Actomonas aquatica: one gene and its partner. The protein of the gene in region 2 interacts with the protein of the main gene of each other region in a pairwise test. Links are inferred from orthologs where the notes say so. Each region holds a gene or a part of one and is shown on either strand. Other genes may lie near its edges.

The links.
Region 1: the proteins of panC (region 2) and K1X11_RS05280 interact in binary tests that used the Escherichia coli proteins (3 or more experiments, as listed by UniProt). The link is inferred for Actomonas aquatica from one-to-one orthologs.

The regions. Positions count from the first base shown.
Region 1 is NZ_CP139781.1:1,390,633-1,400,364, forward strand. What follows is about bases 2,540-5,450. They hold K1X11_RS05280 (NUDIX hydrolase), read right to left. Parts: upstream 4,308-5,450; coding sequence 3,771-4,307; downstream 2,540-3,770. Other genes in these bases: K1X11_RS05270 (carboxypeptidase-like regulatory domain-containing protein), read left to right, coding at 2,540-2,750; K1X11_RS05275 (PEP-CTERM sorting domain-containing protein), read right to left, coding at 2,859-3,617; K1X11_RS05285 (hypothetical protein), read left to right, coding at 4,346-4,819; K1X11_RS05290 (DUF192 domain-containing protein), read right to left, coding at 4,895-5,377. In the rest of the region: more of K1X11_RS05270, read left to right, coding at 1-2,539; K1X11_RS05295 (M24 family metallopeptidase), read left to right, coding at 5,498-6,622; magnesium/cobalt transporter CorA, read right to left, coding at 6,906-8,081; K1X11_RS05305 (Fpg/Nei family DNA glycosylase), read left to right, coding at 8,165-9,004; K1X11_RS05310 (TlyA family RNA methyltransferase), read left to right, coding at 9,128-9,732.
Region 2 is NZ_CP139781.1:2,967,707-2,977,518, reverse strand. Bases 3,046-6,036 are described here. They hold panC (pantoate--beta-alanine ligase), read right to left. Parts: upstream 4,967-6,036; coding sequence 4,124-4,966; downstream 3,046-4,123. Other genes in these bases: K1X11_RS11550 (LL-diaminopimelate aminotransferase), read left to right, coding at 5,095-6,036; K1X11_RS11560 (GNAT family N-acetyltransferase), read right to left, coding at 3,588-4,094; nadB (L-aspartate oxidase), read right to left, coding at 3,046-3,542. Also shown: K1X11_RS11575 (acyltransferase family protein), read right to left, coding at 1-809; K1X11_RS11570 (DMT family transporter), read right to left, coding at 962-1,858; more of nadB, read right to left, coding at 1,965-3,045; more of K1X11_RS11550, read left to right, coding at 6,037-6,321; K1X11_RS11545 (ATP-binding protein), read left to right, coding at 6,350-7,810; K1X11_RS11540 (ABC transporter permease), read right to left, coding at 7,827-9,812. UniProt on the Escherichia coli protein: Catalyzes the condensation of pantoate with beta-alanine in an ATP-dependent reaction via a pantoyl-adenylate intermediate.

The DNA of each region.
Region 1 (9,732 bases), 1.6 Mb from region 2 along the record:
CCACCACCGCCTCCACCAACTATCCGGGCGGCGACGACGCCGACCCGCTCAAATTTCAACTCACCGCCACCGCCGGCGCCGGCGTTGCGGCCAAGGTCTCCGCCAACCTCAACCAATACGCCCGCCCCATTCCCTACGCCGGCCCCGTCATCGGCATCCTCGGCGACACCGGCATCGCCTCTCTCGACGCCGCCATCTTGGGCCGCATCGCCGCCTCCCAAACCTACACCATCAAGACCGAGTTCCCGCGCTCCCGCAAAGTGAGCACGCGCCCGCGCGACGAAGCCGTGCCTCGCTCCAGTTTCCTCGGTGAAACCGTCACCGCCGAGACCGAGTTCTGCCTCGGTGTCGGCTTCGGCACCGAACTCACCCTCTCCAGCCAAATTGGCACCCAGAATTTTAACGTGTTCTCCGGCAACGCCAAGATCGCCTTCGATGTCGGCGGCGGTGGCTGTGGCGTTTCCGACAAGCTCGGCACCATGGAGATGAAGCTCAACCCGCTCGGCGGCTGGCCGCTCATCACCGAGATCAGCGGCGAAGTTTCCGTCAAAGCCGAGGCCTCCGCCGGCGCCGGCCTCGCTCAGATGAAGGGCGAATGGACCCTCGCCAAGGCCGATTTCAAGGTGCAGTTTGGCACCGAGACCGTCGTCACCCACTACCCGGTGCAGGCCGTGTATTCACTTTCCGGCGACGTCGCCGCCGGCGAAGGCCTGTTCGTCGACGCCGGCCCCGAAATCGTCGGCGGCCTCGCCCCCGCCGCGACCTTCAACGTCAACGGCGACCTCACCGACTCCTTCGCCTTCACCACCTTCGACGAGACGTCCGGCCAGTTTGTCCTCCGCATCGCCGGCCGCACCGGCGAGCACAGTTGGTCCGACCCACTCGACATCGCCCTCGCCCCGCAGATTGGTGCCTCCACCAGCCTCGTGCTGGGGGACGGCCGCACCCTCATCGTTTACGCCACCCTCGTCGACGGCCATGACCCCTACGATCCCTACGCCGACCACCAAATCTTCAGCCGCCTCATCGAAACCGACGGCACCGTCGGCCCCCAAACCTCCGTAGCCTACCTCAACAACCCGGTCACTCAACTCGCCCTCGCCCAGTCTGGCAGTCGCGTGGAACTCCACACCAAGGCCCCCGCCACCGATGGTAGCCAGCACTACTGGCAGATGTTCCTCACGCCCTTCGATCCCACCACCGCCACCTGGGACAGCACTCAATTCCGCGTCAACGAATCCGAAGACTTCGCCCTCTCACTCACCTCCGGCGGCCCCAGCGGAGCCGACGAAATCCTCCTGCACTGGGTGACCACCTCCGGCACTTGGAAATGGCTGCGCTCGACCGACTCCACGCCCCAAACCGTCACCGGCACCTTCGCCGCCCCGCCCGCCAGCTGGGCCACCGCATCCTTCTACGAACTCGTCGCCCCTGCCACCGACGGCCGCCTCCTGCGCTTCGGCCAAACCGCCCTCACCGGCGCGCCCAGCGAACGCGACACCCCGCTCACCACCGGTCGCTCCACCGTCGAAGTGGGTCTCACCCAACAATCGGTCACCGCCGAGGGCGGCTACCTCCTCGCTTGGGTCGAACAGGTCGGCTCCCACCGCGAACTCTTCTACCTGACCTACGCGCCCGACGGCACGCCCACCATCGATCCAACGCCAGTGACCGCCAACACCGTCGGTCGCTACTCCGATCTGCGCCTCACCCGTCAGAACGCCACCGCCGCCTACATCTTCGCCCGCTTCGATCACAACGACGTGCACAACCTGCGCACCTTCGAAATCGATCTGCTCGACGGCCTCGCCGACAACGATGCCGACGCCGACGGCCTCCCTGATCCGGCCGAGCTGCTCATCATCGACGCGGACACGACCGACGGCATTGAACTCATCGACCAAGTCCTCGCCGGGGACGACTTCGACAGCGATGGCTTCACCAACGGCGAAGAAATCCTCGCCGGTTCCGATCCCGCCAACCCGTTCTCCACACCCGCGCCGCCCGGCCCGCCCGTGGTCAGCCTCGTCGCTATCGACGCCGTCGCCGGCGAAGGCCTCTCCGGCACCGCCAGCTTCACCGTGCAACGCACGGAAAATCTTCTGGCCGACCTGCCCATCAGCCTCACCTACAGCGGCACGTCATTGCTCGACACCGACTACAGCACCAGCCCCAGCGCCCCCACGCTCGCCGCTGGCTCGGCCTCGACCGAGGTGACGCTCACCCCGCTGGCCGACGACCTCGCCGAGGGCCCGGAAACCATCACCGTCACGCTCGACCCATCCGCCGACTACGAGCTCGGCACCACCACCAGCCTCACCCTCAATCTCGCCGACCTGCCCATCCAGCAATGGCGCCTCGATCAGTTTGGGGCCGAGGCCAACACCACCGCCGCTGCCGCCACCAGCGACGCCGATGGCGACGGCATCATTAACCTCCTCGAATACGTCTTCTTCCTCGATCCCGTCTCCCCCGATGGCCCCGGCGGCCTCGAGCTCGCCCTCGCCCCCCTCGATGGGACGACGTATCTGGAGATCCACTACACTCGCAACCCCGCCGCCACCGACGTGATCGCCACCCTGGAAGGCTCCGCCGACCTCACCACCTTTACCGAAGTCGCGACGGAGTTCACCGAAGTGTCTACCACCACCAACCCCGATGGATCGGAGACGGTCGTCCTCCGCAGCACGGCTCCCTTCCAGGACCTAACCGCCCGCTTCTTCCGCCTCCAGCTCGAGCTGATGCCCTAGGGCCACGCTTTCACCTCCGGCTCAAGCGCAGCTACGTGTCGGGGCACAAGGCATCTGGCCCCACACACAAAAAAGCCCGGCCAACCTTGGCCGGGCTTTGCCTTAAAATCAGGCGGCCAACTGGCTGCGTCGCCGCCGCCAACCGGCCCATCCCAGCACCCCGCAACCAAAGATCAGCGCATACGTCCCCGGCTCCGGCACCGCCGAAGTGGCGATTCTCACCGAATTGACCGTAAACCAAGCCGAATAGTTTTCCGGGCTGCCGTCTCCGTTGGTGTAGAATTGCAACTGCAACCAATCATCCCCCGAAAAGGGACTGCTGTAGGTTCCGGTGAAATCGCTGAAGTAAGTCGCCACATCCGAGTCGAGGTTACCCTCGCTGAAATCCGGGAACGGAGACCCAGAAACATTCGCGCGGATGGATACCAAATCCGTGCCCCCCAGGGAGTTTAGTCCAATATCACCGGTATAAAGGGGATCCTCCCCGCCTGATTCCGTTTCGTCCGTGGCCTCGAACGTCAGCCCGGGAGACCCGGTCACGTTGAGTTTGGAGAACGTAGCGTCGCCAGATGGCGTAATATACGAGCCCGCCAAACCCGTGCCCGAGATGGAGGACCAGATGTCCGTTTCAGACGACAAGGTGGTTTCGTAGTAGGGAGAGCCCTGGTAACTGCCCGCCGACCCATAATCCGTCGCCGACCGCGATCCATCGGTCGTGAAGATGAAGGTGTAACTGGCCCCACTGGTGTAACCTTCTGCAGTGGAGTTCGCGGTGGCCGTGATGGTGAAGGTGACCTGAGCCGACAAAAACGTGGTGCCGAGCACACACGTGAGCAGAGCCAAAAGTGGCAATCGTTTGGGAATCATGAGCGTTTGGGATAGAGGTGGATTCACGTGACCTAACGCCCCCCAAAGCGAAATCCCCCCAAACGATGGGCCATCCCCTACCCAATTTCCCCCTCCCCGTTCCGCCCCCCTTCGAAAATCAAGAATCCAAAATCAAAAATCCCCTCATCCCGATCATCCCAGCTTCCCCTCGCCCACCAACCGCCACCACAGCAACCGGAACGCGGGCGCGAAGGCCTCCGGCTCCGCCTCAATCGCCGCGCTCACTTCGCCCACGCCCCACCAGCGCCCTTCGTCGATTTCCGCCGGATGCAGTTCAAACGGTCCTTCGTGCTCCAAATGGTAAACCCACACGAACTCCCAGCCCGTCGCCTCCGAGGGACGTTCGTAGATCCAGCGCTTCGGCGGAAACGACACCGTCACCCCGATCTCCTCCTCCAGCTCCCGCACCGCCGCCACATCGTAATCCTCCCCGGCATCGAGATGCCCGGAACACGAGGAGTCCCAACATCCCGGGGCCATGTCCTTCGCCATCGAGCGTTTTTGCAAAAACACCTCACCTGCGCGGTTAAACACCAGCACGTGAATCGCCCGATGCCACAACCCCTGCGTATGCACCGCCTTGCGCGTGGCCTGCCCGATCACCTCATCCTCGGCATTCACCACATCAAAAACCTCGTCGTCACGCTGGGCCTTTACTTCGTCACTCATGTGTGCCCCCTTCGTGAGCCAAATCCCTTTTCTCCGCCATGCCCAAAATCGATGTAAACCAAGTCGCCGATATCCTGAAACGTAACGAAGTTGATCCCAAGCTGCTCAACCAAATCGTCTCGGAAATCAACGCCGTCCTGGAGCAGGAGGCCGGTGAGGAGAAGCCGCCGCCCGTCAAAAAGCAGTGGTGCATTCTGGTGTCCGATCCGGAGGGCAAACTCCCCGAGGACGCCGACTTCGCCGGCTGGGTCGTGCAGATCCCCGAGGGCGAAAGCCCCGCCTCCACCCAAGAGCGCATCAACCGCGCCGCCTACGATTTTAACGCCACCAAACGTGGTCGTCTCCTCCCGGCCACCACCGTCGGCGAGGCCCTCGAAAACGTCGCCGCCAAACACTTCAAGGAAGCCGGCATGTGGGTCAAAACCAAGGAACCGGTGCTCATGCTCCGCACCGACAACAAGATCCCGACCGAGAAGACCGACAAAGACGCCCGCCGCGGCAACCTCGGCTAAGCGCCTAAACGTGTCGGGTTCGACTTCGGGTCGAGCCGCGACCGTCACCCGACCGTCGCCCGACCACCGCTGCTCTCACTCCACGTCTTCCAAGCCGGCGTAGTCATGCACGCGGAAACCGCGTGCTTCCACCGCCGCCTTGAGCGCGGCCAGGTCGAGCTTGTCGCCCAGCTTGATGCCGAGTTCGGCGAATCCGCCCTGCTTCAACTCGAGCGCGTATTGCACATCGTCGCGGAAGGAGCGCACCGACGTCTCGTCGTAGGGATACATCGGATACACCTCGCGCAGCACACCGTCGTTGGTGAAGAAACCGATGTCCAGCGCCGTCGGCGTATTGCGCATCCAGAAACTCAACACCTGCGGTTCGCGGTAGAGAAACAACATGCCCTGGCGGTCCGTCAGGTCGGTGCGCCCCATCAGCCCCCGCTGCATCTCGGTCATGCGCATGGCGAGCTGCATATCCACCGTCGTATCCCCCACCGAGATCGAAAACCAATCCTGCACCGTCTTCGGTGCCACGGTCTCGGACTCCTTCGTTTGGCCACAGGCCGTCAACATGAAGGACGCCAAAAGGGCCAGGCCCACACTCCATCGCCACGAAACCGGATTTGCGTTTTTCATCAACGCGTTGGCTAATCGGCCCCAGTTCGAAATTCAACCTCCATACCATTCCCTCCCGTGCCAAAATCCGCGCTTCTTTTCTTCGACGAAACCCTCCGCTCCCTCGACCTCCGCTACTTCTGCGGCTTCGAGGTGCATGACCCGTTCATTGCCGTCCAGGTCGGCAGCAAACGCATCGGCGTGCTCAACGCCCTCGAATACGGCCGCGCCCTCAAAGAGTCGTCCTTCGACCAAATCATCCCGCTCGAAGAACTGACCGCCGCCGCCCAGGAAGCCGGCGTCGAACAGCCCGGCCCCTCCGATCACATCGCCGCCCTCGCCAAGCGCCTCAAAATCGCCTCCTTCGACGTGCCGGAGGATTTCCCGTCTGCCATTCTGGTGAAGCTCCTCGATATGGGCATCGACCTGCAGATCATCGACGGTGCCGTCTTCCCCGACCGCGAGATCAAGTCCGACGACGAAGCCAAATGGATCCGCGAAGGCAACCGCTGCGCCTCCGCCGGTTTCGCCGCCGCCGAGGCCATGCTGCGCGCCTCCGAAATCAAAGGCCGCCGCCTCGTTTACAAGGGCAAGACGCTCACCAGCGAGATGGTGCGCACCGCCATCCAAACCGCCTGTATCGCCGCCGGCGGTTTCCCGGCCGACGCCATCGTGGCCGGCGGTGACCAGGGTTGTGACCCGCACTGCCGCGGCTCCGGACCGCTCCGTCCGCACGACCTCATCATTCTCGATATCTTCCCGCGCATGTTCAAAACCGGTTACTGGGGCGACATGACCCGCACCTTCCTGCGTGGCGAACCCAGCGACGTCCAACGCGACCTCGTCGCCGCCGTCGCCAAGGCCCAAAAGGCCGCCACCAAAGCCATCAAGGCCGGCGTCTACGCCGACTCCGTGCACGCCGAGTCCAACCGCGTCTTCGATGAACTCGGCTACAAAACCGAACGCACCGCCGAAGGCGCCGTCGGCTTCTTCCACGGCACCGGTCATGGCCTCGGTCTCGCCATTCACGAATCCCCCCGCCTCGGCTCCGTGCACCGCAAGCTCAAGAAGGGCATGGTCGTCACGGTCGAACCGGGCCTCTACTACCCGGGCTTGGGCGGCTGCCGCATCGAGGACGTCGTCCAAGTCACCGACGCCAAACCCAAGAAGCTCTCCAGCTTCCACTACAACTGGGTCTTCTAAGGCAAGTAGTCCCGCGAACGCGGCGATCTCGCCCGCTCCCCCTGCCCCTCAGCCCGTCACCCACCGTGGCCGAGGCTTCCAGCCTCGGCTAACCTGCCGCGTGGGATCGCCGACGCCCCCGTCGGCATCCCCTACGACGAACGCGGGCGACACGCCCGCGGCTACATCCCCGTCCGAGTGTGTAGCAGCGGCCGTCTCGGCCGCTCCGACCTGCCCCTCGGCCCGCCACCCATCGTGGCCGAGGCTTCCAGCCTCGGCTAACCTGCCTCTCGGCCAGCCCCTCCTACTTCCGCCCGATCCACCCCCGCCGCCAGAAGTAGAACGCCAGCCCGCCCGAAATCGAAATACACGCCCCCCAGAACACGGCGTAGCTGTATCTCCATGACAGCTCGGGGATGTAGTCAAAATTCATCCCATACACCCCGGCCACAAAAGTGATCGGGATGAAGAACGAAGCCATGATGGTGAGCACCTTCATGATCTCGTTCATCCGGTTGCCCACCGCCGACATATACAAATCGTTCAGACTCGCCGCCTGCTCCCGGTGCATCTCCACGATTTCCATGATCTGGAGCGCATGGTCGTAAACGTCGCGCAGGAAGGTCCGCACCTCCGCATCGATCAACGTCGTCTCCGAGCGTTGCAACTCGTTCGCCACTTCGCGCAACGGCCACATCACCCGCCGCAGCACCGACAACTCTCGCTTCACGCCGTGGATGTCGCGCTGCACCGAAGGCCCCGGATCGTCCAACACCACCTCTTCCAACTGCTCCAGCCGCAGACCGTAGGTTTCCAGAATCGGATAAAAATGGTCCACCACCGCATCCAGCAGCGCGTAAAACAGATACGACGTATCCAGTGAACGGAGACGCCCGCCCGCCCGCTTCAACCGCTCACGGATCGGTCCCCACACGTCGCCCGGAATCTCCTGAAACGTGATCACCGTGCGCTCGTAAAGCAGCATGCTCACCTGCTCCTGTTTCAGCACCTCCCCTTCCAGCCGCATCATGCGCACCACCGTGAAAAGGTGGTTTTCGTAGAGCTCCATTTTCGGTCGCTGCGAGGTGCGCAGGATGTCCTCCGCCGTCAGCGTATGGAACTTATACTTTTTGCGCAGCTGATTCACCGCATAGGGGTGCAGGCCATCCACATTCACCCAACGCGCCGTCGACCACTCCGGCCGCTTGGACGCATGAAACTCATCCACCGTGCCCTGATGCCACTCGATACGATCGGCCGTGTAGTCGCACCAATACACCCGCACGGCCTCTGGATCCGGCGGTTCATCGAGTCCCGCGATCGATTCGATGCCGGGCGATTCGCCGGGTCGCGCCTTCGGTGACGGCGCACCGCTCGTAAAGGGATTCGCCCCGCTCAAGCCCGACATCAACCAGCGGCCCAGACGGCTCACGCCTTTGAGTGGATTCACCGACAGTTTGGAGGGGGTATCGTTCGGCACGTCCGCATCAGTGTCACAAATCGCCGCCGTTTCAATCCCCCACAAGACTTGTCCTGTCGCCGCCCCTGCCTTCAGCTCCCGCCATGCCCGAACTCGCCGAGGTCGAATTCTACCGCAAGCGCTGGCACCTCGCCGGTGCCGGGCAGCGCGTGACCAAGGTGCGCGTCCACGCCGGCAAAAAGACCTTCCGCGAGGCCCCCGCCGCCAGCATCCGCCGCGCCCTCACCGGCGCGACATTCACCAGCTCCGAGACTGCCGCCAAACAAATGGCCTTCCGCTTCGATTCCGGCGCCTGGCTCGGCGTCCACCTCGGCATGAGCGGCGAGCTCACCACCGCCCCGCTCGGCACTCCCGCCGGCAAACACGACCACCTCGTGCTCGATTTGGAAAACGTCAGCCTCGTGTTCACCGATCCCCGCATGTTCGGCGGCGTGCGTTTCGCGCCGGGCCCCGACGCCCCCGACTGGTGGACCCGCATCGCGCCCTCCCTGCTGTCTTCCGCCTTCACGCGCGCCGCCCTCACCGCCTTTCTCCAACGCCGGGCCCGCGCCCCCCTCAAGGCCGTGCTGCTCATGCAGGAACGTTTCCCCGGCATCGGCAATTGGATGGCCGACGAAATTCTCTGGCGCGCCGCCCTCCATCCGGCGCAGCCCGCCGGTTCTCTCACCGCCGCCGAAATCAAAACCCTCTATCGCGAGATCCGCACCGTTTGCCGGCTCGCGCTCAAAAACATCGCCGGGGCCGGTGACCTGCTGCCGCACGACCTCAACGTCGGCATCCCCGACACCTGGCTCTTCAACCACCGTTGGCGCAACGGCGGCATTTGCCCCCGCACCAAGGTTCACCTCGCCCGCGCCGAAATCGGCGGCCGCACCACCTGCTGGTCCCCCGCCCGCCAACTCCTCCGCGAGACCACGCCATGATCCGATTCGCCTCGGCCCAACCCATGTCGGGCATAAAGCCCGACCCACATTCCCGTTCCGCCTCGCCGTGTGGGTCGGGCTTTATGCCCGACATCATCCGTCGCTGATCGCCCCCCTTCTCGCATGAGTTCCGCCCCCAAACAACGTCTCGACGAACTCCTCGTCGCCCGCGACCTGGCCACCTCCCGCGCTCAGGCCAAGGGCCTCATCATGAGCGGTCGCGTGCGCCACGGCACCACGCGTCTCGATAAACCGGGCAAGACCTACCCCAGCGACATCGAAATCGAAGTCGAACAACCGCCCCGCTTTGTCAGCCGCGGCGGCGAAAAACTCCAGGGCTTCCTCGCACACTTCGACCTCTCCCTCACCGACGCCCACGTGCTCGATGTCGGCGCCTCCACCGGGGGGTTCACCGACTGCGCCCTCCAGGCCGGTGCCGCCGACGTGGTCTGCATCGATGTCGGCCGCGCCCAGCTCCACGCCAAACTCCGCGCCGACCCCCGCGTCACCAACATCGAAAAACTCAACGCCCGCCACGTCACCGCCGCCGACCTGCCCCGCGCCGACTACGATGCCATCGTGATGGACCTGTCCTTCATCTCCTTGCGCCAGGTGCTCCCCGCCGTATGGCCCCTCCTCGCCCCCGGCGGACGCCTCATCGCCCTCGTCAAACCCCAGTTCGAAGCCGGCAAAGCCGAGGTCGACAAGGGCCGCGGCATCATCCGCGA
Region 2 (9,812 bases):
CAAAAGAACAGTAGGCCACAGACAGCGAGAGAGACCAAGCCCCGGGCGCGGAAGTTCATTTGGGTGCTGCCCAGCCACGAATTTGGCAGAGTGGTTACAACCGAAAACAAGACCAGTGCGGTGATGAGCCCCAGCCAGGCACGTGGGCCCAGCTTCGATTCCCGGCGCAATTGGACACCAAGAAACACGCCCAAGATGAAATCGGGTAGCCGCAGGATGGGGAGGATGTAGTAACCCGAATCATAACCGGTCTCGAAAGCGATGTCGGAGAAGCCGATAAATGTGCTGAACAAGATGCATAAAACCAGCGGGCGGAGTGGCCCCCAGCGTTGTTCGAAATACTGACAAACGGGCAACAAGGCGGGAAAGAGGAGGTAGAAAAAGGCCTCGACGGAAACGGACCAAGTGGCCCCGTTGAGGCCGATGGGAAAGGTGTAGTGAAACCACGCCTGCAGCCCGAGGGCGGAGAGCACGTTGCTGTAGATCCACCTGACCGGATCGCTGTGCCAGAGTTCGACCATCAGGAGCAACGCCAGCAGGTGCATCACCGCATAGGCTGGAAAAACTCGGGCGAAGCGCGCCCAGTAGAAGCGCTGAATTGCGGATGCGTCCGGAATCCGGGGATAGCAGTAAGCGAGCACCAATCCCGATAGGACGAAAAATAACGGCATGGCGAAGTGACCGTTGCCACAAAAGCGCTCCCAAACTCCGCCGGGAGCCGGCGGAAACTTGTGATGAAAATGAAAAACCACAACCCAGCTGGCGGCAAATAGGCGCAGCAGGGTAAGGCTATGCAGGCGTGGTAGCATGACTCTTCACGGAAAAAGTGTCCGCGCTCCGTAGAGTCATTAGGGCGACGCGTTGGGCGGTAGTTGCGGGATGCCGATCGGGATTGGCAAGCCTTCAACTCCGCAGTCGCCATGAAATTGCGGCATGCTCGAGGGGGTCCGAACGGCCGAGCCTACACCAACACGAGACCGATGGCGGCGAGCATGAGGGCGGCGCCCCAGAGGCGGAGGCGCAGGGTGGCGGGGCCGAGGTGTTGTTCTTCGTTTTTGAACCAGTGACCGATCCACCAGACCGCGAGCACGGCCCAGAGTCCGCGGGAGCTATAGACGATGTTCACGGCGGTGGCGTCACCGAAGGCGCCGATGGCGATGCCCATGCCGGCCGCCTGCACGCCGAGCAAGGTGGCGCCGCCGAGCAGCCACGGTCGGGCGGGGCGGGCGATGCTGCGCAGCGGCGCGCTGAAAACCGGGAAAAGGGCAAAGGACAACAGCGCCAGCAGGCCGAACATGATCGGCAGATAGCGGCCCACGCCCCAAAGCGGGGCCCAAGCCTGCACGGTGATGTCGCTGGCCGCGAAGGTGAGCGCGGCGCCCAAGGCGGCCGCGACGGTGCCTCCGATGTTGGTGGCGCGAGCGGTGGGCGCGTCGGTGTGGCGCGGACGGCGGTTGAGCAACGCGATGGCAGCGACGCTGAGCACGGCGGCGATCCACCATTTCAGTGGAATAGGGTCGGGCAAAAACACGGCGCTCAGGAAGGCGACGAGGATGATCTTGGCGCCGAGGACGGGTGTTGCGATGGAGACGTCGCCGCGTTCGATGGCGAGGAAGGTAAAGATCTGCCCGGCGAAAAACAGCAGGGCGGTGACGAGCGGTTGCCACCAAGCGCCGGTGCCCGGGCCGGGACCGAGGGCCCAAAACGGTGCGATGCACACCGCATGCATGACATTGGCGACGAAGGTGGTGCGCCACAGCCCCACGCCGAACGCCGCGCTGCGTTTGAGCAGCAACACGCCGGCGACGTAGCCGAAGCTACTGGCCAGCGGCAGCAGGAGGTGGAGCGGAAAGGTCATGCGCGGTCACAGACCGCGAGACGGGCGGATTTCGCAATGGTGAAACGCGGGTGGGGGGCCGAGAGGCAGGGGGAGCGGCCGACACGGCCGCTGCTACATTTTGGTGCTAGAGCCGGACCTTGGAGTCGAGGGGGCGTTTGCGGGGTTTGGGGTAGTCGGCGATGGCGTGCAGGCCGCGGCTTTCCTTGCGTTGCAGGGCGCAGGCGACGATGAGGCGCGCGATGGTGGTGAGGTTGCGCAGTTCGAGCAGCTCGGGGTCGACCGAGAAGTTCCAGTAGTAGTCCTGGATTTCGCGTTCGAGGTTGGCGATGCGGGTGCGGGCGCGTTCGAGGCGCTTGGTCGTGCGCATGATGCCGACGTAGTCCCACATGGTGCGGCGCAATTCGTCCCAGTTGTGGCTGATGACAACGCGTTCGTCGGCGTCGTGGCCGCCGAGGTCGACCCATGCCGGGATGGGGGTCTTGCGGGTTTTGGGCAGGCGCTCCAGGTAGCGCTCGACGGAGCCGGCGGCGCGGTGGGCGACGACCACGGCTTCGAGCAGCGAATTGGAGGCGAGGCGGTTGGCGCCGTGCAGGCCGGTGCAAGCGACTTCGCCGCAGGCGTAGAGGCCGGGTAAACTGGTTTCGCCTTCGAGGTTGGTGGCGACGCCGCCGCAGGTGTAGTGGGCGGCGGGGACGACCGGCAGGTAGTCGGTGGCGAGGTCGAAGCCGAGTTGTTTGCAGGTCTTGTAAATCTTGGGGAACCGGCGGCGCAGGTAGGGCGCGTTGCGATGGGTGATATCGAGCCAGACGTGCGGCGTGCCGCTGGCCTTCATCTCGGCATCGATGGCGCGGGCCACGATGTCGCGGGGGGCGAGGTCGGCCTGCGCGTGGTAGCGGGGCATGAAGGCCTCGCCCTTGAGGTTGCGCAGGATGGCGCCCTCGCCGCGGACGGCTTCGCTGATGAGGAAGCGTTTGTTATCGGCGGTGAAGAGGGTGGTGGGGTGAAACTGAATGAACTCGAGGTTCCGGATCTCGACACCGGCGCGGTAGGCCATGGCGATGCCGTCGCCGGTGGCGATGTCGGGGTTGGTCGAATACTGGTAAACGCGTCCGGCGCCGCCGGTGGAGAGCATGACGACGGGGGCGCGAAAGGTGATGACGCGACCGTCTTTCACATCGAGGGCGTAGAGACCCTGGACGCGGCGTTGTTTGGCTTTGCCGGTGGTGATGAGGTCGATGCCGAAGACGTGCTCGTAGAGGGCGACGCGGGGCTCCTTGGAAATGGCGCGCAGGAGGGCGTCCTCGATGGCTTTGCCGGTCATGTCCTTCACGTGAAGGATGCGGCGTTCGCTGTGACCGCCCTCGCGGCCGAGGTCGTAGGCGCCGGCGGCGTCGCGGGAAAATTTGAGACCGAGCTCGGCCAGTTCCTGCACGCGGGCGGGGCCGTCACGCACGATCTCGCGCACGACGGATTCGCGGCACAGGCCGTCGCCGGCGATGAGGGTGTCGGCGACGTGTTTTTCAACGTCGTCGGTCGGATCGGTGACGGCGGCGATGCCGCCCTGCGCCCAGTTGGTGTTGGAGTCGGCCTTGTTCTTCTTGGTGAGGATGGCGACCGACTGGCCCGACTGGGCGGCTTTGAGGGCAAAGCTCAGGCCAGCGATACCGCTGCCGAGCACAAGGACGTCGAAGGATTGTGGCATGAAGGAAGTCGGTGTGCGCGGCGGGCAGGGAAACTGAAACGGGGTTCAGCTCTCGCCGAGTTCGCGCTGCATAATGACCACGTCGAGCCAGCGATCGAACTTGTAGCCGACGCGGTGCATGGTGCCGGTGGACGCGAAGCCGGCGTTGGCGTGCAGGCGAATGGAGGCGCGGTTGTCGGAGTCGCCGATGAGGGCGATCATTTGTTTGAAGCCGGCGGTGGTGGCAGCGGAAATGAGTTCGGCGAGGAGTTTGCGGCCGAAGCCGCGGCCCCGTTGATCGGGATGCAGGTAGATGGAGTCCTCGACGGTGTATTGGTAGGCGCGGCGCTCGCGGAAGGGACCGGCGTAGCCGTAGCCGACGACGGTGTCATCCATGGTCGCGACGAGGAAGGGGTAACCTCGGCCGGAGATCGCCATAAAACGACCTCGCATCGCCTCGTAGGTCGGGGCTTCGGTCTCGAACGTGCCCGTGCCGTGAGTGACATGGTGCGCGTAGATAGCTTGGATGGACTCGACGTCGTCGAGCGTGGCGGGGCGGATGTTGGGGGTCATGAAGGGGGTAGAAAAGGCGGGGCCTCGACTTACAGGAGGATGTTGTCGATGAGGCGGGTTTCGTCGACCCAGGCGGCGATCGCGAGCAGGGCGTTGCCGGGCTCGAGTTCGCGGAGGGGTTGCATGGTCTGCGGGTCGACGAGCGCGACGTAGATCACGCGAATCTGCCGTTGGTCGGCGAGAAGGTGGGTGGCCTCGGCGGTGAGGCGTTCGACGCGACGCTCGCCTTTTTCGGCCATGGCTTTGATGGCCTGAAGGGTGCGCGGAATGGCGAGGGCGGCCTGGCGCTGGGTCGGGGTGAGGTAGGCGTTGCGGGAACTGAGGGCGAGGCCGTCGTGGTCGCGGGTGGTCGGGCAGGTGATGATCTCCACGGGCAGGTGAAGGTCGGCGACCATTTTGCGAATGACGGCGACCTGCTGGGCGTCCTTTTGGCCGAAGATGGCGCAGGTGGGCTGCACGATGTTGAACAGCATGGCCACGATGGTGGTGACACCGCGGAAGTGGACGGGGCGCGAGATGCCTTCGAGGGGTTTGGCAACGGATTCTTCGGTGATGAAGGTCGAGTAACCGGCGGGGTAGAGTTCGTCCTTGGTGGGCGTAAAAATGTAGTGGGCGCCAGCCGTCTCGCATTTGGCGGAGTCGCCCTCGAGATCACGCGGGTAGCGTTGGAAATCTTCGTTGGGGCCAAACTGGGTCGGGTTGACGAAGATGGAGACGACCACGACATCGGCCTTGGTGGCGGCGAGGCGGACGAGGTCGAGGTGGCCCTCATGGAGGGCGCCCATGGTGGGCACAAAAGCGATGGTGCGACCAGCGGAGCGGAGCTCGCGGGCGACGTTTTGCATCTCGGAGACGGTGCGGAGAGTTTGCATGGGCCGGCGGAAAAGGAGGAGCGGGTGCTATCCGAAGCGGGCTTGATCAAATTCCGGCGGCTCCACTTATTCAAGTTTTTGCCCGGCAAACGCCTGGCGATCTTCACCGCAGTTCGTCCCTTTTACCCATGATCCGCATCAACGAAAACTACCTGAAGCTGAAGGCTTCGTATCTCTTTGCCGACATCGCCAAGCGCGTGAACGCCTACACGGCGGCCAATCCCGACAAGCCGCTCATTCGCCTCGGCATTGGCGACGTGACCGAGCCTCTCCCGGAAGTGTGCGTGAAGGCGCTGCATGAAGGCGCGGACGAGTTGGCCAAGCGCGAGACCTTCCGTGGCTACGGCCCGGAGCAGGGTTATGCGTTTTTGCGCGAGGCGATCGCGCAGGGTGAATACGCCACGCGCGGCTGCACGATCGCGCCGGATGAAATCTTCGTGTCGGACGGTGCGAAGTGCGACAGCGCGAACATCCAGGAAATCTTTGCTGAGGAGGGCTTGAAGCTGGCGATCCCGGATCCGGTGTATCCGGTTTATATCGACACCAACGTGATGGCGGGCCGCACGGGCGCCAACGTGGGCGGCCGCTACGAAGGTGTGACCTATCTCGAGTGCACGCCGGAGAACAACTACGTGCCGGCGATCCCGAGCGAGCCGACTGACCTCATTTACCTGTGCTTCCCCAACAACCCGACCGGCGCGGTCGCGACCCGCGAGCAGCTGACGGCGTGGGTGGAGTATGCGAAGGCGAACCAGGCGATCATTCTCTACGATGTCGCTTACGTGGCCTTCATCCGCGACGAGTCCATCCCGCACTCCATCTACGAGATCCCCGGGGCGGACGAGGTTGCGATCGAGCTGCGCAGCTTCTCCAAGACGGCGGGGTTCACCGGCACGCGTTGCGCCTACACGGTGATCCCGAAGAAGCTGCAGGCCTACGACTCCACCGGCAAAGCGCACTCGCTGCACAGCATGTGGAATCGCCGCCACACGACCAAGTTCAACGGCGTCTCCTACCCGGTGCAAAAGGCCGCCGCGGCGATCTACACGCCGGAAGGCCAGGCGCAGGTGAAGGCCTTGAGCGATTTCTATTTGGAGAATGCTGCGCTCATCCGGACCGCGATGCAGGACCTCGGTCTGAGCTGCGTGGGCGGCGACAACGCACCCTACATCTGGATCAACACGGGCCGCGATTCCTGGGAGTTCTTCGACCTGTTGCTGAACAAGGCGGGCGTGGTCTGCACGCCGGGCGCCGGCTTCGGCAAATGTGGCGAAGGGCACGTGCGCATCAGCGCGTTTAACTCCCGCGCCAATGTTGAAAATGCCCTGAAACGGATCGCCGAGGCGCTTGCCTGAGGCACTGAAAAGCGTCAGGGTGCGGTCCGTGTCGCGCCCTGACGAGTCCTCGCCTGCTGACACCGACTCCGCGGAGAGCCGGCGGACGGCGCGTCATTTCCGGCGGCTTTACATCCTCGCGTTGGGCACGGTCGCGCTCCTGGCGATCGGTGGGCAGGTGCTGGTGCAGTATGCCTTGGCCTCGCAGAGTCGGAGCGGTCGCGTCGTCAATGAGGCCGGTTTCCAACGCATGCTCAGTCAGCGGCTGAGCCTGAAGCTGACCCTGTTGGAGCGGGGGGCGGAGGCAGAGCGGGCGGAGCAGTTGGCGGAGATCGTGCGTCTGCGCGACCAGTGGAGGCAGGCGCATCTGGATTTGATCGAGTCTTCGCGAGAGCTGGCGTTTGGGCGCGCGGCGCGGTCCTCAATCGAGGATATGTTTGAGCGCGTGGGCCATCCGCTCGAAGCGATCGCAACGGTAGTGGACAGGCTGGAGCAGGGGCAGGAACTGACGCCGGCGATGGCAGCGGCGGTGCTGCACAATCAGGAAGTGTTTTTGCCCCTGATGGATGCGACGGTGCGTGAGTTGGAGCTCAGTGTAGCGGGCCGGGTGGCGTGGTTGCAGAAGCTGGAGCTGGGGCTGTTATTGGTGACGTTGGCGGTGTTGGTGGTTGAGGCGTTGTTGGTGTTCCGGCCGGCGGTGGCACGTTTGCAGCGCACCTTGGTTGAGCTCGAGCGGAGGCGGCTGGAAACGGCGGGACGTTTGGACAGCCTGCGGCATCTGAGCGCGGGCATCGCGCATCATTTCAACAACATCCTGACGTCGGTGATGGGGAACGCGGAACTGATTCGCATTGAGTCGAAGGGGGATCGCCAGCGCATGGATTTTGCCGAAGCGCAGGTGCAGCAATGCCAGCGCGCGGCCGACATCGTAGCGGAACTGCTCCTCTACTCGGGCAATGCGCAGCCGCAGCCCCGGCCAGTCGGGTTGGCGCGATGGCTACGGGACGCGATGGATGCGTTGCCAGCGCCGCCAGCGGGGGTGACGCTGGAGGTGGACATCAAAGAGGACACCGTGGCGCGAGTGGACGGCGATTTGTTGCACAAAGCTTTGGAGGGATTGGTGGCCAATGCCTACGAGGCGATGACGGCGCGCCAGGGTCGGGTGACCGTGACGCTCGATCAGGACGTGCTGGGCGAACCGAAGCCGATGGCTGGGCCTTATCATTTGGCGCTGCCGGCCGGGCTATATGCCACCCTGGAGGTGGCCGATGCCGGAGTGGGGATTTCGCGCTACGACCTCGATCACGTCTTTGATCCTTACTTCACCCGCAAATCGTTTGGGCGGGGGCTGGGCTTGGCGTCCATCCTGGGCGTGGCACACGCCCATCATGGAGGGGTGCAGATCGAGTCGACCGAAGGCGAGGGCACGACGGTCACCCTCTACCTGCCGCTGGCGTTGGAGAGTTCGGCGGACGTGGTGCGGCGACGTCAGTCGGTTCGCGACAACTAAGGGCGGTAACGGAGGCTCATTCGTCGCGCAGTGCGACCAAGGGATCCACGCGGGTGGCGCGACAGGCGGGGCCGAGGCACGCCAACAGGCCGACGAGTCCGAGGCCGGCGGCCACGAGCAGGATGGCGACAGGATCGATGCCCGCGAGGCGCGGCATGGTGTTTTGCAAAAAGCGTCCCAGCAACACGGCGCCCCCGATCCCCATGGCGATGCCGAGCAGGCTGAGCGTGATGCCTTGACGCAGCACGAGCCGGAGGATGTCCGACGGGTGGGCACCGAGCGCCAAGCGAATGCCAAATTCGCCGGTGCGTTGGGTGACGGCTTGGGTAATGACCGCATAGATGCCGAGGGCGGCAAGCACGAGGCCGAGGGCGCCGAAGGCAGTGAGGGTGTGCCCGACCAACCGCAGGTTGTGCTGGCTGTAGTCGATCTGTTCGCGGGCGGTGGCGATGTTGGAGGGCGGCAGATCGGGGTCGATGGTCAGCACGGTGCGGCGCAGGGCTTCGCGCAGGGTGGCGGGGGCGGGGCTGCGCAGGACGAGATAGGTCCAACCCCAGGCCTCCTGGGCGGTGGGTTTATAGACCACGTGGCGGGTGGTGGGTGGGCCGAGGGCGGCGGCGGCATCGACATCCTCGGCGACGCCCACGACTTCGGCCCAAAACGGGATGCCGCTATCCATGCTGCAGAGGCGTTGACCGATGGGGTCGGTGTCGGGCCAGAGCTTTTCGGCGAGGGAGCGGTTGACGATGATGACGGCGGGGTCGTCGGGTTTGATGTCTTCGCGGAATGGACTCCCCGCGACCAGCGGGATGCCCATGGTGCGGAAGTAATCGTGCGTCACCATGACGTGAAACGCGCGCGGCAGGGTGCTGGCGTCGACGGCCTCCTGGCCTTCGAGCAGGACGAGCCGGTCACTCCCATAACCGTAGATCGGCAACGAAGTGGCGAGAGCCGCTGACTCGACGCCGGGCAGGGCGCGCAAGTCGCGTTCGAGGGTGCGGAAGAGTTCCAGCCGTTGGGCGTATTCCGGGTAGCGAATGCCGGGCACCGAGAGCTCGGCGGTGATGACTGGGCCGACGTCCCAGCCGGCGTCCTGTTGGAGGAAGCGACCGAAGGCCCGGTGCATGGTGGCGGCGCCACCCAGGAGGACGAGGGCGAGGGTGAACTCGGCGACGATGAGGGCGGCGCGCAGCTGGTGCGAAGCGCGACCGGCGGTTGAGCCGCGGCTCTGGGTTTTGAGCACGGCGTTGGTGTTGACCCGCGAGCTCCACCAGGCCGGCACGATGCCGAAGAGGATGCCAGTGCCCAGTGCAACGGCGAAGGTGAGGTTGACGACGGTGGCGTTGAGCTGCAGATCGAGCGCGCCGGCGCCACCGCCGAAGGTGAGTCGAGCTTCGAGGAGACGATTGATGGCCCAGGCGAGGGCGAGACCCAGCAGCCCGCCGCCCAGGGAAACGATGACCGACTCCACCAGTTGTTGACCGATGAGGCGCAGGCGGGACGCGCCGAGGGCGCTGCGCACGGCGAGCTCGCGGGTGCGGGTGGCGGCGCGGGCGATCTGGAGATTGGCGAGGTTGGCGCAGGCGATGAGCAGCACAAAGCCGGCGAGGCTGACGAGCAGCCAGGAGATGCGGCGGTTGAGCTCGCTGTTGAGGGCTTGGTTAAGCGGGAGGGTGTCGTATCGAAGGCCTGAATACAGGTCGGGGAAGGCCGTCGCCTGGCTGGTCGCCACGGTCGCGAGGGTGGTGTTGATGCGGGCGGGGCTGGCGGGGTTGGCGAGGCGACCGGCTAGGCGGAAGATGCGGTAGTCGCGCCACTGCAGTTGTTCATCGTCGTAGGCCAATGGGCGCCAGAAACTCGTGCGCTGCCAGAGCTTTTGATAATCGAAGGCGGCAGGCATGACGCCGATGATGGTGACGCTTTCGCCGTCGAGGCGCAGGGTGCGCCCGAGCACCTGCGGGTCGCCGCCGTAGCGTTGTTGCCAGAAGCGATGGCTGAGGAC